Algoriphagus sp. Y33: one gene and its partners. The main gene of each other region encodes a partner of the protein of the gene in region 3 in a complex. Links are inferred from orthologs where the notes say so. Each region holds a gene or a part of one and is shown on either strand. Other genes may lie near its edges.

Region 1 (4,065 bases), 3.2 Mb from region 3 along the record:
TGGTAGCCTGATAAATAAAATAAGCCAATATGGCGACGATATAAAGTATATTTCCTAAATCCACAGGGGAAGTTAATCCATTTCATTTAGTATTACATATTTTTTTACCGCGGAGTTTGCGGAGGGTGATGTGGAGCGCATGATTCGATTCTTTTCAACTTAAAAATTGAACATTGAATTTGATCATTGATTACTTTTACAATAAAACCCTGACCACTGCGACTGAAAACTGATCACTACTTTTCCCAGATGCTACACCATAAATCTTTGGACAATCTCCCAAATGATCTTATTTTGTTTGATTATTTAAGACAAATCAAAAAGGATGCTGCTCAGTAAGCTGGAGATCAAAGGGTTCAAGAGTTTTGGGGATAAAATGGTGATCAACTTCGACAAGGGAATCACCGGTGTGGTAGGGCCAAACGGCTGTGGCAAATCCAATGTCGTGGATGCCATCCGCTGGGTGCTCGGAGAACAAAAAACCCGTATGCTCCGCTCCGACAAGATGGAGAACGTGATTTTTAACGGTACCAAAAACCGTAAAGCATCCAACCTTGCCGAAGTGTCCCTGACATTTGAAAACACCAAAAATCTACTTCCTACCGAATACACCTACGTCACCGTCACACGTCGGTACTACCGATCCGGAGAAAGTGAATATCAAATCAATGGAGTCACCTGTCGCCTGAAGGATATCACGAATCTCTTCATGGATACCGGGATCAATTCAAACAGCTATGCCATCATCGAGCTGAAAATGATCGATGAACTCCTCAATGACAAGAATAACTCACGTAGGGATTTGTTCGAGGAAGCTGCGGGAATTTCAAAATTCAAAAACAGAAAGAAGGAGACGCTCCGAAAACTTCAGGATACAGACGATGACTTGGCACGTGTGGAAGATGTGCTTTATGAAATAGAAAAAAACCTGAAAAGCCTGGAAAAACAGGCTAAGCAGGCTTCTAAGTATTTTGAGATTAAAAAGGATTATAGAGTAGCAAGTATCAATCTAGCAAAGAAAAGCATAGAGAAATACAGTAAATCGCTTATTGAGGCAAATCATAAAATCCAGGAAGAAGGAGACAAAAAACTACAACTTCAAACGCAGGTTGCAGACCAAGAAGCGCTACTCAGCCAATTAAAGGCTGATTTGATCCAAAAAGAAAAATTGCTTTCAAGCCGCCAAAAAGCACTGAATGAACATGTAAATAAGATCAGGACTTTTGAGTCGGAAAAGAAAATCAAAAATGAACGCCTGAGATTTTTGGAAGACCGATCCCAAAAATTGAGGGAACAGATTGATGCTGACCGAAAGTCAAATGATCGCGCAGGCTTTAGTCTCCGATCTCTAGAGCAGGAAAAGGAATCAGCCGAAAAGATGCTTGCCGAGAAGGAAATGATCGTTTCGGAACTACGGGAAGCTTACGAAAACCAAAAGTCAATTCAAGCTGAGAAGCAACTGGCCCAAAAGACAATCAATCATAACTTCGAAGTCCTTAAGGAAAAAGTCTATCAGCTAAGTAAGGATATTGAGATCAAACAAATTCAGCTTTCTACACTTAAGCAGGAATTGGAAAGAACTTCCAGCGATGATTCCAGCCAAGAAGCCAATCTAGTTGATTTCGAAGAGAAACTGATTGCACTGAAGGCCGAACTCGATGAGTCAAACAGTGGCTATCAGGAGTTAAAAACTAAGCAGGAAGATCTGGATCAGAAGATCGAAGAAACCAATCGGGTGATCGAAATGATCCGTGAGGAATTGACACAATCTTCCCGTAAACTCGACTCCAAAACCAACGAGTACAACCTCACCAAATCTCTGGTCGAGAATCTGGAAGGTTTTCCTGAGGCAATTAAATTCCTGAAGAAGAATCCAAGCTGGGGAAAGGATGTACCGCTCCTCTCCGATCTGCTGACTACCTCAGAAAAGTATAGAGTCACCATTGAAAATTACCTGGACAGCTACATGAATTATTATGTAGTGGAGACGGAATTGCAGGCAATTACTGCCATCCAACTACTGAGTGACTCTGCGAGAGGAAAGGCCAATTTCTTTGTGCTTGAGCATTTTGAGCGGTTCAAACCGAGTCAAAACAAGCTTTTTGCCAATGCAATCGCAGCTACAGAGATTATAGAATTTGATGTAAAGTATTCCCGCTTGATCAATTTCATTTTGGATAATGTGTACATAGTCCAAGGTGAGCACAGAGATTTCCCTCAGGATACTGAGGCCGTCTTCATCTCCGAGAACGGCAAATATACCAAGCGGAAATTCAGCATTTCAGGAGGTTCTGTGGGCCTTTTCGAAGGGAAAAGAATCGGTAGAGCCAAGAACTTGGAGAAGCTTGACAAAGAAATCAAAGAACTAAACAAGAAAGTCAGCAGCACCAGAAATAACCTGGACAACAAGTTGTCTGAACTTATGAAGCTGAAGGAGATCAGTTATAAAAAGACTTTGGAAGAATGGCAAAATAAGATCAATGCCATCAATCAGGATTTCGTATCTGTTCGAACCAAAAAGGAACAGCTGGCAGAATTACTCAGCTCCAATGCAAATAAGCGGGAGGATATTCTGGACAGAATCGCTTCCATAGAAGAAAGTTTGACCGAGATTCAGCCACAGCTCTTTGATGAGCGGGCGGAATTTGAAGCCATGCACGACGAGCTCGAAGAGCTAAACGAGTCCTACGAAAAGGAATCCGGACTACTTACCGAAAAATCCCAAGCTTTCAATGCCGAAAATATTCTGTACCATCAGCATCTGAACCGTGTGACGAGTTTGGATCAGGAAATAGAGTTTAAGCAATCGGCTTATGAGGGCTCCAAAGAACGGATAGAGAAATCTCAAACTGAGCTTTCCCAACTGGACACGGAAGTCAAATCCCTACTTGACAATAATGAAGTGAAGGATGACGAATTGATCGAATTGTATTCAGAAAAAGAGGGAATCGAAAAAGGCGTACAGGAGGCAGAGAAGGATTATTATGCTTCACGGGGATTGATAGACGAGACTGATCAGAAGATCCGGAGTTTCCAAAAATCAAAAGAAAGCTATGATCAGCTGATTCATGAACTGGAGAATGCAGTAAATGAAATCAAACTGAAAATGACCGGAATGAAGGAAAGGCTCAGTGTGGAATTTGAGCTGGATCTGGATGAATTGATGGAGGAAAATCCTGAAATAGATGAGGAATTCAGGGAGTTTGCCGAAGACAAGCTCCGTGATCTTGTCAGCAAACAAAAGGAAAAACTCGATAAAATCGGCCCAATCAACCCCATGGCGATGGAAGCGTATGATGAGATCAAGGTTCGGTATGACTTCATTACCACTCAAAAAGAAGATTTAATCAAAGCGAAAGAGTCTTTGATGACGACGATCAAGGAGATCGATCAGGTTGCCAAGGAGACCTTTTTGGAAGCTTTCGCAAAGATCAAGGAGAATTTCATCAAAGTTTTCCGCTCCCTCTTTACCGAGCAGGACGATTGTGATTTGACCTTGGTAGATCCAAGTAATCCTCTGGAATCTGCGATAGAGATTATGGCAAAGCCAAAAGGTAAGCGACCGCTGACAATCAACCAGCTATCCGGAGGAGAGAAGACGCTTACGGCTACTTCCCTACTCTTTTCTATTTACCTGCTGAAGCCTGCGCCTTTCTGTATATTTGATGAGGTGGATGCACCGCTGGATGATGCCAATATTGATAAGTTCAACCAGATTATCCAGCAATTCAGTGGAGAATCCCAGTTTATCATAGTCACGCATAACAAGCGTACCATGGCCAGCACGGATATTATTTATGGAATTACCATGATCGAAGCCGGGGTTTCTAGGGTAGTTCCGGTTGATTTGAGGGAGTTGGTCTAGAAGATCATTTCAAAAACCTAATCTGAAGATTCAGTTTAAAAAAACACTGATCCCCTACTTTATAGACTTTACCAAAATCATGTCTGGAACTACTCGCCGTTTCAAATTTTGTATTGTTTAGCAAGTAGTCTTCAAATTCATTTCTATTGTAAATATGGTAGCATACTATTTCGCCACCTTCTTTGACTATTAGATAACCT
Region 2 (2,723 bases), 480 kb from region 3 along the record:
AAATGAATTATTGGGGGCATCAGGGTTGTTCTCTTGGACAGGAACAGATAGTGGTGGAAGAATTGTACGGCCTGGCTATTATGTCTTATTAGTGGAGTTGTATGACTTGTCGGGGCGGATAAGGGTGATCAGAAAAACCATCGTGATTGCGACAAAATTTTAATTTTTTTCTATTTTAAAAAGTAGAAAACAGTATCTTAAAAAGCGTAACACCCCTAGACCATGGAAAAAGACCTTATTGGCCAAGCTCTGCAGCTGATTCACCTGCAGAATGGCAAAGACCTCAAGGAGGTTGCTCAGTACTTGAATATGAAGTATCGGATAGATGCTGATGCATTGGTTCTCCAGAGTAGATTAAAAAAAATCATATTAGAAGAGAAAGCCGTGGCATGATGGCTTTTTTTGTGAAAGTTTAGTTTTTCCACTGAGGACACTAAGGTTTTCGCAGAGGTCACAGTTAGAAATAATTTTCTTGGAAATCCAACGTGTCCATGTATTTTAGAGAACTAATTCTAAAAAGATCCGTCCCAATACTATTATCTAATTTTAGCAGGCTATGAGCAAGGAAGAAAAGACCGCATATTCTCAGGAAGAATTGAAAGAATTCGAAGTAATTATTCAGAAAAAACTTGAAAGCGCAAAGGAGGAATTACTTTCACTGAAGGAGTCATTAAGTAAAAAGAATGATAGTGGAACAGATTTTACCGCTTCTACATCGAAATTGCTTGAAGACGGTGCAGATACGCTGGAGCGTGAGAGCCAAAATCAACTGGCTGCAAGACAGCAGAAGTTCATCTACAACCTAGAGAATGCTTTGATTCGTATTAAGAACGGTACCTATGGTGTATGTGTAGATACAGGCAAGCTGATATCTAAAGAGCGATTGATGGCGGTACCGCATACAATGCATTCCATAGAAGCAAAACTTGCTAAAAAATAAGTTTTGGACTTTCTCCATAGACATATTGAAGCATTGATTTTTTGTGCTCCGACACCTTTACCCAAGGCAGAGATAATAAAGTGTTTGAGTGAGATGTTTGAAGCTGAGATTCCGGGCGATCATGTGGATCAAGCGATCAATGGCTTGAGCGAAAAATACCAATCAGAGGAATTTTCTTTTCAGCTGGAGCATTTGGGAGGTGGGTATCAGTTTTTGACCAAACCTGCTTATCAAACGTCGATTGGTATTCTTCTCCGGCAGCAATCGCAGAAGAGACTGTCAACTGCGCAATTGGAGACCTTGTCGATTATAGCTTATAAGCAACCCGTAACCAAAGGTGATATTGAGCAAATCCGGGGGGTAAATAGTGACTATTCGGTACAGAAGCTTCTGGAGAAAGAGCTGGTTGATATCAAAGGCAAATCAGATGGACTAGGCAGACCTTTGCTCTATGGCACATCGGACAAGTTTATGGAGTACTTTGGTATTAATTCTCTGAAAGATCTGCCTCAACCAAAAGATTTTTCGCAACCGGAAAACCAGATAGGAGAGGAGCGGGATTAATGAGTTTGCAGAGATCAGTGACAGTAAGCAGAAGGTTTGGGAGGAAACCTGAAAATCCTTTAGTCTAACGATTTTACTTTGGCCAGTTGGGCGATCAAGTACTTTTTGCCGGATTTTACTTCATGGCATAGTACTCTTGTCCTTCTTGTTTCTCCTTTTTCAAATTCCCTTCCGGAAAGTAAAAATCGGCTTCCGGGTTTTATGTCGGATAGGAAAACAATATCTGGGCTGGCACTTCTGTCATCGTATTTGCTCATTTCCTTCATTAGAAAAAGATCCGCAGCCGAACTGGCTTTCGGGTTTTTCATATACTTGCGTAGAGGAATCAATAAGTCTATAGGAAAAAAATCGGTTGAGAGAATGGGAAAAATTAATTTCTGAAAAGTCGATTTCCACTCTCTCCCATGTGGAGGAATTTCCATTCCGAATCTTACGAAGGCATGAAGATGTGCTACTTCGTGGATATAAGTAAGCAGAAATTGGAAGGGGTTAAGATCTGCATTGATCGTGATGGTCTGGATTTGACGATCTCTTCTATACCTGAAATCCCCAAGTTTTGTCTTTCGGGATGCTGTAGTTTTAAATGAAAAAGGTTCTTTTTCCCAAAGTTCGACTGCATAATTGATGGCAGCAGTAGGAATTTTTTGTGCCAGTATTTCCTTTAGTTTTTCAGACCCGCTCATACCGAAAAATACAAAAAAAGAGCCCCGCAATGCGGAGCTCAATGCATTTAGAAAAGGAAGAATTATTGAGCTGGCTCAATAACATCAGTGCTGTCTATTACTACAGTAGTATCAGCGTCTTCGATGATGATTTCTTCCTCTACAACAGGCTCTTCAACTACCTCGATAGTCTCAACAGTCTCTTCTTTTACTTCTTTGTTACCGCATGAAGCTACAGCGAACATGCTAGCGATTGCGAAAATTGCAAATACCTTTTTCATTTTTTGTGGTTTTCTTAATTACACAGCAAAGGTATTACAGTTTTGATCAATAAAACAATAGACCGTTTAAATATATTTTATTTGTTTTTGTAAATAATTTTGATCGGAACTCCTTCAAAATCAAAGTTTTCACGGAGTCTGTTTTCCAGATATCTTGTATAGGGGGATTTGATGTACTGGGGCAGGTTACAGAAGAATGCAAACACTGGATTTTTTGTCGGAAGTTGGGTGGAATATTTGATCTTGATGTACTTCCCTTTCCATGCGGGTGGGGGA
Region 3 (6,036 bases):
ACCATGTCAAATTGATATTCGGGAAAAGCAACTATTCCTGCAGAATTGAGCGCATGGATCAGGGGTTGGTACGAAAGGACATCGAGTACTTCACTCCTCATTTCTTCGAAATCCGCCAGTTGAACCAAAGAGAACTTCCTGTGCACTTCTTCATCCGCACCGACTAAGTGGGTATAAATGGACGCAATTTCCAATTGCGGATTTGATTGTATCAAGCTCCTCAAGGTGGACAAATGCTTCTTCTCAAAACCCAATCTGCGCATCCCGGTGTCCAAATCCAGATGTATTTTCATCTTCTTTTTACGTATACTACACCAAGAACCAAGGCTTTCAAAAATCTCAGGACTGAAAACCACCGGCTCCAAATCAAACTCGCTGCAAAGGCCAAAGGATTCCTGCATCGTATTTAGAACCATAATTGGGAGTTTGATCCCCTGCTTGCGCAATGCAACTCCCTCATCCGAAAAAGCAACACCGAGATAATTTGCTCCCATCGTTTGGATCTGGTTGGCAATCTCTACCGCACCCCCTCCATAGGCAAAAGCCTTCACCATCACCATTACTTTCGTCGTGGGTGAAAGAAGTTTCCTATAGAAATTGTAATTGTGGGTAAGTGCATTGAGATTGATTTCCAGTGTAGTGCCATGAATTCTCTGTTGAAGCTGATTTACAACGTCTTCGAAACCAAAAATCCTAGCACCCGTCACTAAAATCAAGTCATTCTGAAAAGTTTCCGGATCAAGATTCTTCAAAAGCTCCGCAGTAGATCTGAATCCTATGAAAGTTTCCGGAAAAACTTTCTTCAAAAAGAGAATTTCACTGCCCACACCATACAGTTGATCAAATTCATATTTCTTGATCAATTCAGCAATTTCTCCAAATATTTTTTCCGGAGAACCCTGCTGAAGCAAATCAGACAAAATCAAAATTTTTCTCCGTTTAGGTCGCTGCTGCTGCATAAAGTCCAGTGCTACCTTCAATCCTGCCAAGTCATTGTTGTAAGTGTCATCTATCAGCAAAGAATCATTTATCCCAGGCTTCAGGGTCAATCGCATATCCACAGATTTCACATGTGAAATCCCTTCCTGAATAGCTTCTACACTTTGTCCCAAAGTCATAGCTGCTACAATCACATGCGTGATATTTTCCAGAGAAGCCGTATCTGTAAACGGAACCTGAAAAGTATGGGTAGTGAGATCTGATTTCATCAAAATCAAGCGTGCTCCATTTGCTTTCACTTTCACGGATCTGGTAAATTCCGCTCCCGACCGATCTGACCATCCGACTAGTTTCTCTGAAGAAAACATGGCTTCTATTTGCTCAGAAACCTTTTGCTGATCCCGGCAGTAAATCAGGTAATTCGAACCCACAAAAAGAGAAAGCTTCTCATTGAGCTTGGCTTCAGGATTTTCAAAGCCTTCTTGGTGCGCCGTTCCCAGATTTGTGAAGATTCCAAGGTTCGGCTTGATCATTTCCTCCAATACAGCCATTTCTCCTGCTCTGGAGATTCCTGCTTCCAAAATCGCTACTTGGTGATAGCCCTCTATCCCAAATATCGAAAGAGGAACACCAACTTGGGAATTATAACTCTTTGGGCTTTTGGCCACAGCGTATTTCTGTCCCAAAATCTGCCCCAACCATTCTTTGACAATCGTTTTTCCATTGCTTCCCGCAATACTTACAACAGGCTTCGAAAATAATTCACGCTGATACTGAGCCAGTAGCTGCAAGGCACGCCGGGTATCAGTGACTTTGATAAAACAAAAATCTGAAAATTCCAGCTCATCAAAATCAAGATGAACCAAGAATGTCCGTACTCCCGATTCTATCAGCTGAGGAATAAAATCCTTGCCGTCGGCTTTTGCCCCTCTCAGAGCAACGAATAATGTCTTCTCCGAATGAAGGATTTGTCTAGAATCAATGGCAATTTGAGAAATCAGTAACTCATCATGCCCGTTGAAAATGACCCCCTGTGTGATTTTTGCGATCTGGTTTTGACTAATTTCCTGATACATCCTCCTTTGGATTTATTTTCTTTTTCTTAAAAAAGACCTGCTTCACCCATCGAGGCAAGAAAAATGTGCCTAAAATTAAATAAGGATAATAGGATAAAAGTCTCCATACAATACTGGTAACAAACGTGTAGTTTGTTAAGAATTGAGTGAAAAACTGCGCAAAGAAAAACTCGGCCGTTCCGCTACTTCCAGGAGTAGGAGAGATCATCATCACAATCCACATGATCACCTGTCTGGCGAAGATGATGATATGGTCATTGATATTCAAAGGTACAAAGGCGGAAATCAATGCATTCAACATAAGATATCTAGAGCTCCAAATAAATATTGTTGCTATAATTATCGGCAACCAATAATTCCATCTTTTGCCTGAGAGTTCCTTGGATGCTTCAATGATCTGGTTGCCATATTCCTGCGCATCGTGTTTCCATTTTCTGAGCCACTTGATTGAAAAAAGCTTGATTAAAACCCACTTAAAAACCCTTGGTCTATAAAATAAAGCCGCTGCCATCACTATGCTGTAAGCGGCGTATAATGAATAAGAAATCCAGAAAATGGCCTCCATGCTATTTTCAAGTTGCATCTCAAGAAGTTTACTCTCCGGAAATATATTCCCCTTTGCGAAAAATAGAATAATAGGCGCACCTATAACAAAGAAGAGGTTATCCAGAATCGCTGTCACCATCACGTAGGCCACAGCTCTGCCGAGTTTGATCCCCTCCTTGTTCAAAATAAAAATAGCAACCGCTGTGCCACCCACTACCGAAGGTGTCACCGCAGAAGCAAACTCCCATAGGATAATAACATAGATCGATCTCTTCCAAGTAAGTGTCCGTTGTGTAATTTCCCTGATTCGATATACATAACCCACATCTCTAAAGAATATGACCACAATGGCAACGACTATCCAAGGCATAGAAGCATCAAATACCCCCCTTAGAGAATCCTTGTTTACCGACGGATCGAAATAAAACATCCCGAAGACAATGGCCAGACCAATGATCACGGGAACCCAAATTTTATTCGGATTTAGGGTCTGAAAAATCTTCTTATTATCCAATTTCATACGCTATTCAGCAACTATCGGCTCAGTCTTTTCCACCCAGAAGTTATTGAAACCATCACCTATGACGATCGTAACCAAGGAAAGTTGAAGTAATTCTAAAATTGCCAAAAAGGTATAAATCACAAAAATTTTGTCGGGTTTGATGCTGATGAATTCGGCGAAAGGTACTTTATTCCTGAAACTGATTTTCTCCAACACAAACTCTTTTTGCTGGGCGATAGTATATGGATACTGAATTACGGTGTGTTTTGTTTCATCCACCCGTGAGGCCATTTTGGCCATAGTCCGCTGGAAGACTTTCAGCAATTTGTACAAATCCATATCCTGCATTTCTGCGTCCACATCATCCACCTTGCTCAGCGTTTTTAATTCTTCTACTATATTTCCTCGCTTTTGCTTAGATAGCTCTTCCTCTTCCATCGAAGCAAGTTCTTCGATGACGGATTTGTACTTTTTGTATTCCAGCAGATTCCTGATCAATTCCTCTCGGGGATCCACTTCTTCCCCTTCTTCATTCAGCTCTGGTCTGGGCAATAACATCCGTGATTTGATCTTCATTAGTGTAGCCGCAAAGAGGATAAAATCACTGGCTACCTCCATTTCCATTTGCTCCATCTGATGGACATAATCCAGAAAGTCATTGGTAATCTTGGAAATAGGAATGTCATAAATATCCAGTTCATCACGCTCGATGAAAAAGAGCATCAGGTCAAAAGGACCTTCGAAGAGTGGTAATTTGATTTCGAAACTCAAAGGATATTTAAATTATTGGTTAATTTTGCCACCTTGTAGCCAAAGATATTCAATTAAGCTAAATTAATTGGAAACGGCCGGAGAAAGAGGCAATCGCCTCTTGTCCAAATTTACTTTATTGGAAAAACAAAGAAGCATAATTGTTGTTATTCTAATTTGAACATATTACCGCTGTAAAATGCTGATTGAACCAGGAGAATTATTAGCCCAAATAAATAACCCCGCAGACCTTAAGAAGTTTCCGAAGGAAAAGCTGGTTCAAATCTGTGATGAACTGCGTCAGTACATTATCGATAATGTATCTGTGTATGGCGGACATTTCAGTGCTAGCCTAGGAGTAGTAGAACTTACGGTTGCACTTCACTATGTCCTTAATACTCCCGAAGATCAGTTAGTCTGGGACGTTGGACATCAGGCTTACGGGCATAAAATTCTTACTGAGAGAAGATCACGTTTTCATACCAACCGTCTTTATGGGGGAATTTCCGGCTTCCCAAAACGAAAAGAAAGTGAATACGATACCTTTGGCGTAGGTCACTCCAGCACATCGATTTCTGCAGCATTGGGCATGGCTGTAGCTTCTCAATACAGAGGTCTTACTAAAAAACAGCACGTAGCTGTGATCGGTGACGGTTCAATGACGGGTGGGATGGCTTTTGAAGCCATGAATCATGCTGGGGTAAGTGATACCAATCTCTTGATCATTTTGAATGATAACTGCATGGCTATCGACCCAAATGTCGGGGCACTCAAAGATTATCTCACTGATATTACCACTTCCAAAACCTATAACAAGGCTAAGGATGAGGTATGGAAAATTTTAGGGAAGCTGAGCAAATTCGGTACAAGTGCGCAAGATGTGCTCTCTAAGGTGGAAGGAGGAATCAAATCGGCTTTACTTGACCAAAGCAACCTTTTCGAATCATTAAATCTCCGGTACTTCGGCCCAGTAGACGGACACGATGTCAACCACTTGGCAGAAGTACTGAAAGACCTCAAAGATATTCCGGGTCCTAAAATCCTCCATTGTATCACAATGAAGGGAAAAGGATATGGTCCAGCAGAAAAAGGAAATCAAACGACTTGGCATGCGCCGGGGACATTTGATAAGGTAACTGGGGAAATATATAAAACGACTCCAAGCACGCCGCAAGCTCCCAGATACCAGGATGTCTTTGGGCATACGTTGGTAGAACTGGCTGAGCTAGACAATAGAATCATGGGTGTGACCCCGGCCATGCCATCCGGTTCTTCTATGAATATCATGATGAAAGCGATGCCAAACCGGGCATTTGATGTGGGAATAGCGGAGCAACATGCCGTGACTTTCTCAGCAGGGCTGGCCACACAAGGGCTCGTCCCTTTCTGCAACATCTATTCTACCTTTATGCAGCGTGCTTACGACCAGGTATTGCACGATGTATGTCTTCAAAATCTACCCGTGGTCTTTTGCTTGGATAGAGCAGGATTTGCCGGAGCTGATGGCCCTACGCACCATGGTGCTTATGATATTGCTTTCTTCCGATGTATTCCAAACCTGGTTGTTTCAGCTCCCATGAATGAGGAAGAACTCCGTAATATGATGTATTCAGCCTCCATCCACAATGGGCCATATTCTATTCGCTACCCTAGAGGAAAAGGCGTGATGCCTGAGTGGAAAACACCTTTTGAGCAAATTCCGGTTGGCCAGGGCCGAATCATAAAAGAAGGTGAAGAGATCGCAATTTTGACGATTGGGCATATCGGCAACTATGCAGTGGAAGCTTGCAATAAACTTGAAAAAGAGGGGCTGAACCCTGCACAATACGATATGAGATTCGTAAAGCCGCTAGATGGGGAACTCCTTCATGAGATTTTTGGCAAATTCGAAAAGGTAATCACAGTAGAAGACGGCTGCCTTATGGGTGGGTTTGGCTCAGCCGTGATCGAGTGGATGATGGATCATGGGTATCACGCTCAAGTAAAGCGTTTGGGTATTCCCGATGATATCATTGAGCACGGTGAGCAGCATGAACTTCACCGCGAATGTGGCTTTGACCCGCATGGGATCGCTGAAGCCGTTAGAACTATGGCCAAGGTTTCCAAAACAGTTTAATACATGTCTGCTATTCATTTTTTTGAAAAAGGTGCCGGTGAACCGGTAATTTTGATCCATGGATTCTGCGAAATCGGTGAGATGTGGCGTGATTTTGCAGAAGCTCT

Evidence for each region.
Region 1: the proteins of ID165_RS21365 (region 3) and smc are in contact, whole or in part, in a crystal structure (PDB 3ZGX), measured with the Bacillus subtilis proteins. The link is inferred for Algoriphagus sp. Y33 from one-to-one orthologs.
Region 2: ID165_RS21365 (region 3) and scpB share a complex: the UniProt entries of both Bacillus subtilis proteins name them as parts of the cohesin-like complex. The link is inferred for Algoriphagus sp. Y33 from one-to-one orthologs.

Annotation. Positions count from the first base shown.
Region 1 is NZ_CP061947.1:2,020,094-2,024,158, forward strand. It holds smc (chromosome segregation protein SMC), read left to right. Parts: upstream 1-325; coding sequence 326-3,865; downstream 3,866-4,065. Other genes in the region: ID165_RS08155 (hypothetical protein), read right to left, coding at 1-64; ID165_RS08165 (HpaII family restriction endonuclease), read right to left, coding at 3,870-4,065. UniProt on the Bacillus subtilis protein: Required for chromosome condensation and partitioning.
Region 2 is NZ_CP061947.1:5,693,954-5,696,676, forward strand. It holds scpB (SMC-Scp complex subunit ScpB), read left to right. Parts: upstream 1-943; coding sequence 944-1,504; downstream 1,505-2,723. Other genes in the region: ID165_RS23395 (lamin tail domain-containing protein), read left to right, coding at 1-163; ID165_RS23400 (hypothetical protein), read left to right, coding at 223-393; ID165_RS23405 (TraR/DksA C4-type zinc finger protein), read left to right, coding at 557-940; ID165_RS23415 (SprT-like domain-containing protein), read right to left, coding at 1,564-2,187; ID165_RS23420 (hypothetical protein), read right to left, coding at 2,250-2,447. UniProt on the Bacillus subtilis protein: Participates in chromosomal partition during cell division. May act via the formation of a condensin-like complex containing Smc and ScpA that pull DNA away from mid-cell into both cell halves.
Region 3 is NZ_CP061947.1:5,214,629-5,220,664, reverse strand. The notes cover bases 1,960-4,849. They hold ID165_RS21365 (ScpA family protein), read right to left. Parts: upstream 3,835-4,849; coding sequence 3,085-3,834; downstream 1,960-3,084. Other genes in these bases: dxs (1-deoxy-D-xylulose-5-phosphate synthase), read left to right, coding at 4,013-4,849; ID165_RS21370 (lysylphosphatidylglycerol synthase transmembrane domain-containing protein), read right to left, coding at 1,999-3,081; ID165_RS21375 (bifunctional UDP-N-acetylmuramoyl-tripeptide:D-alanyl-D-alanine ligase/alanine racemase), read right to left, coding at 1,960-2,015. Outside these bases: more of ID165_RS21375, read right to left, coding at 1-1,959; more of dxs, read left to right, coding at 4,850-5,929; ID165_RS21355 (alpha/beta fold hydrolase), read left to right, coding at 5,933-6,036. UniProt on the Bacillus subtilis protein: Participates in chromosomal partition during cell division. May act via the formation of a condensin-like complex containing Smc and ScpB that pull DNA away from mid-cell into both cell halves.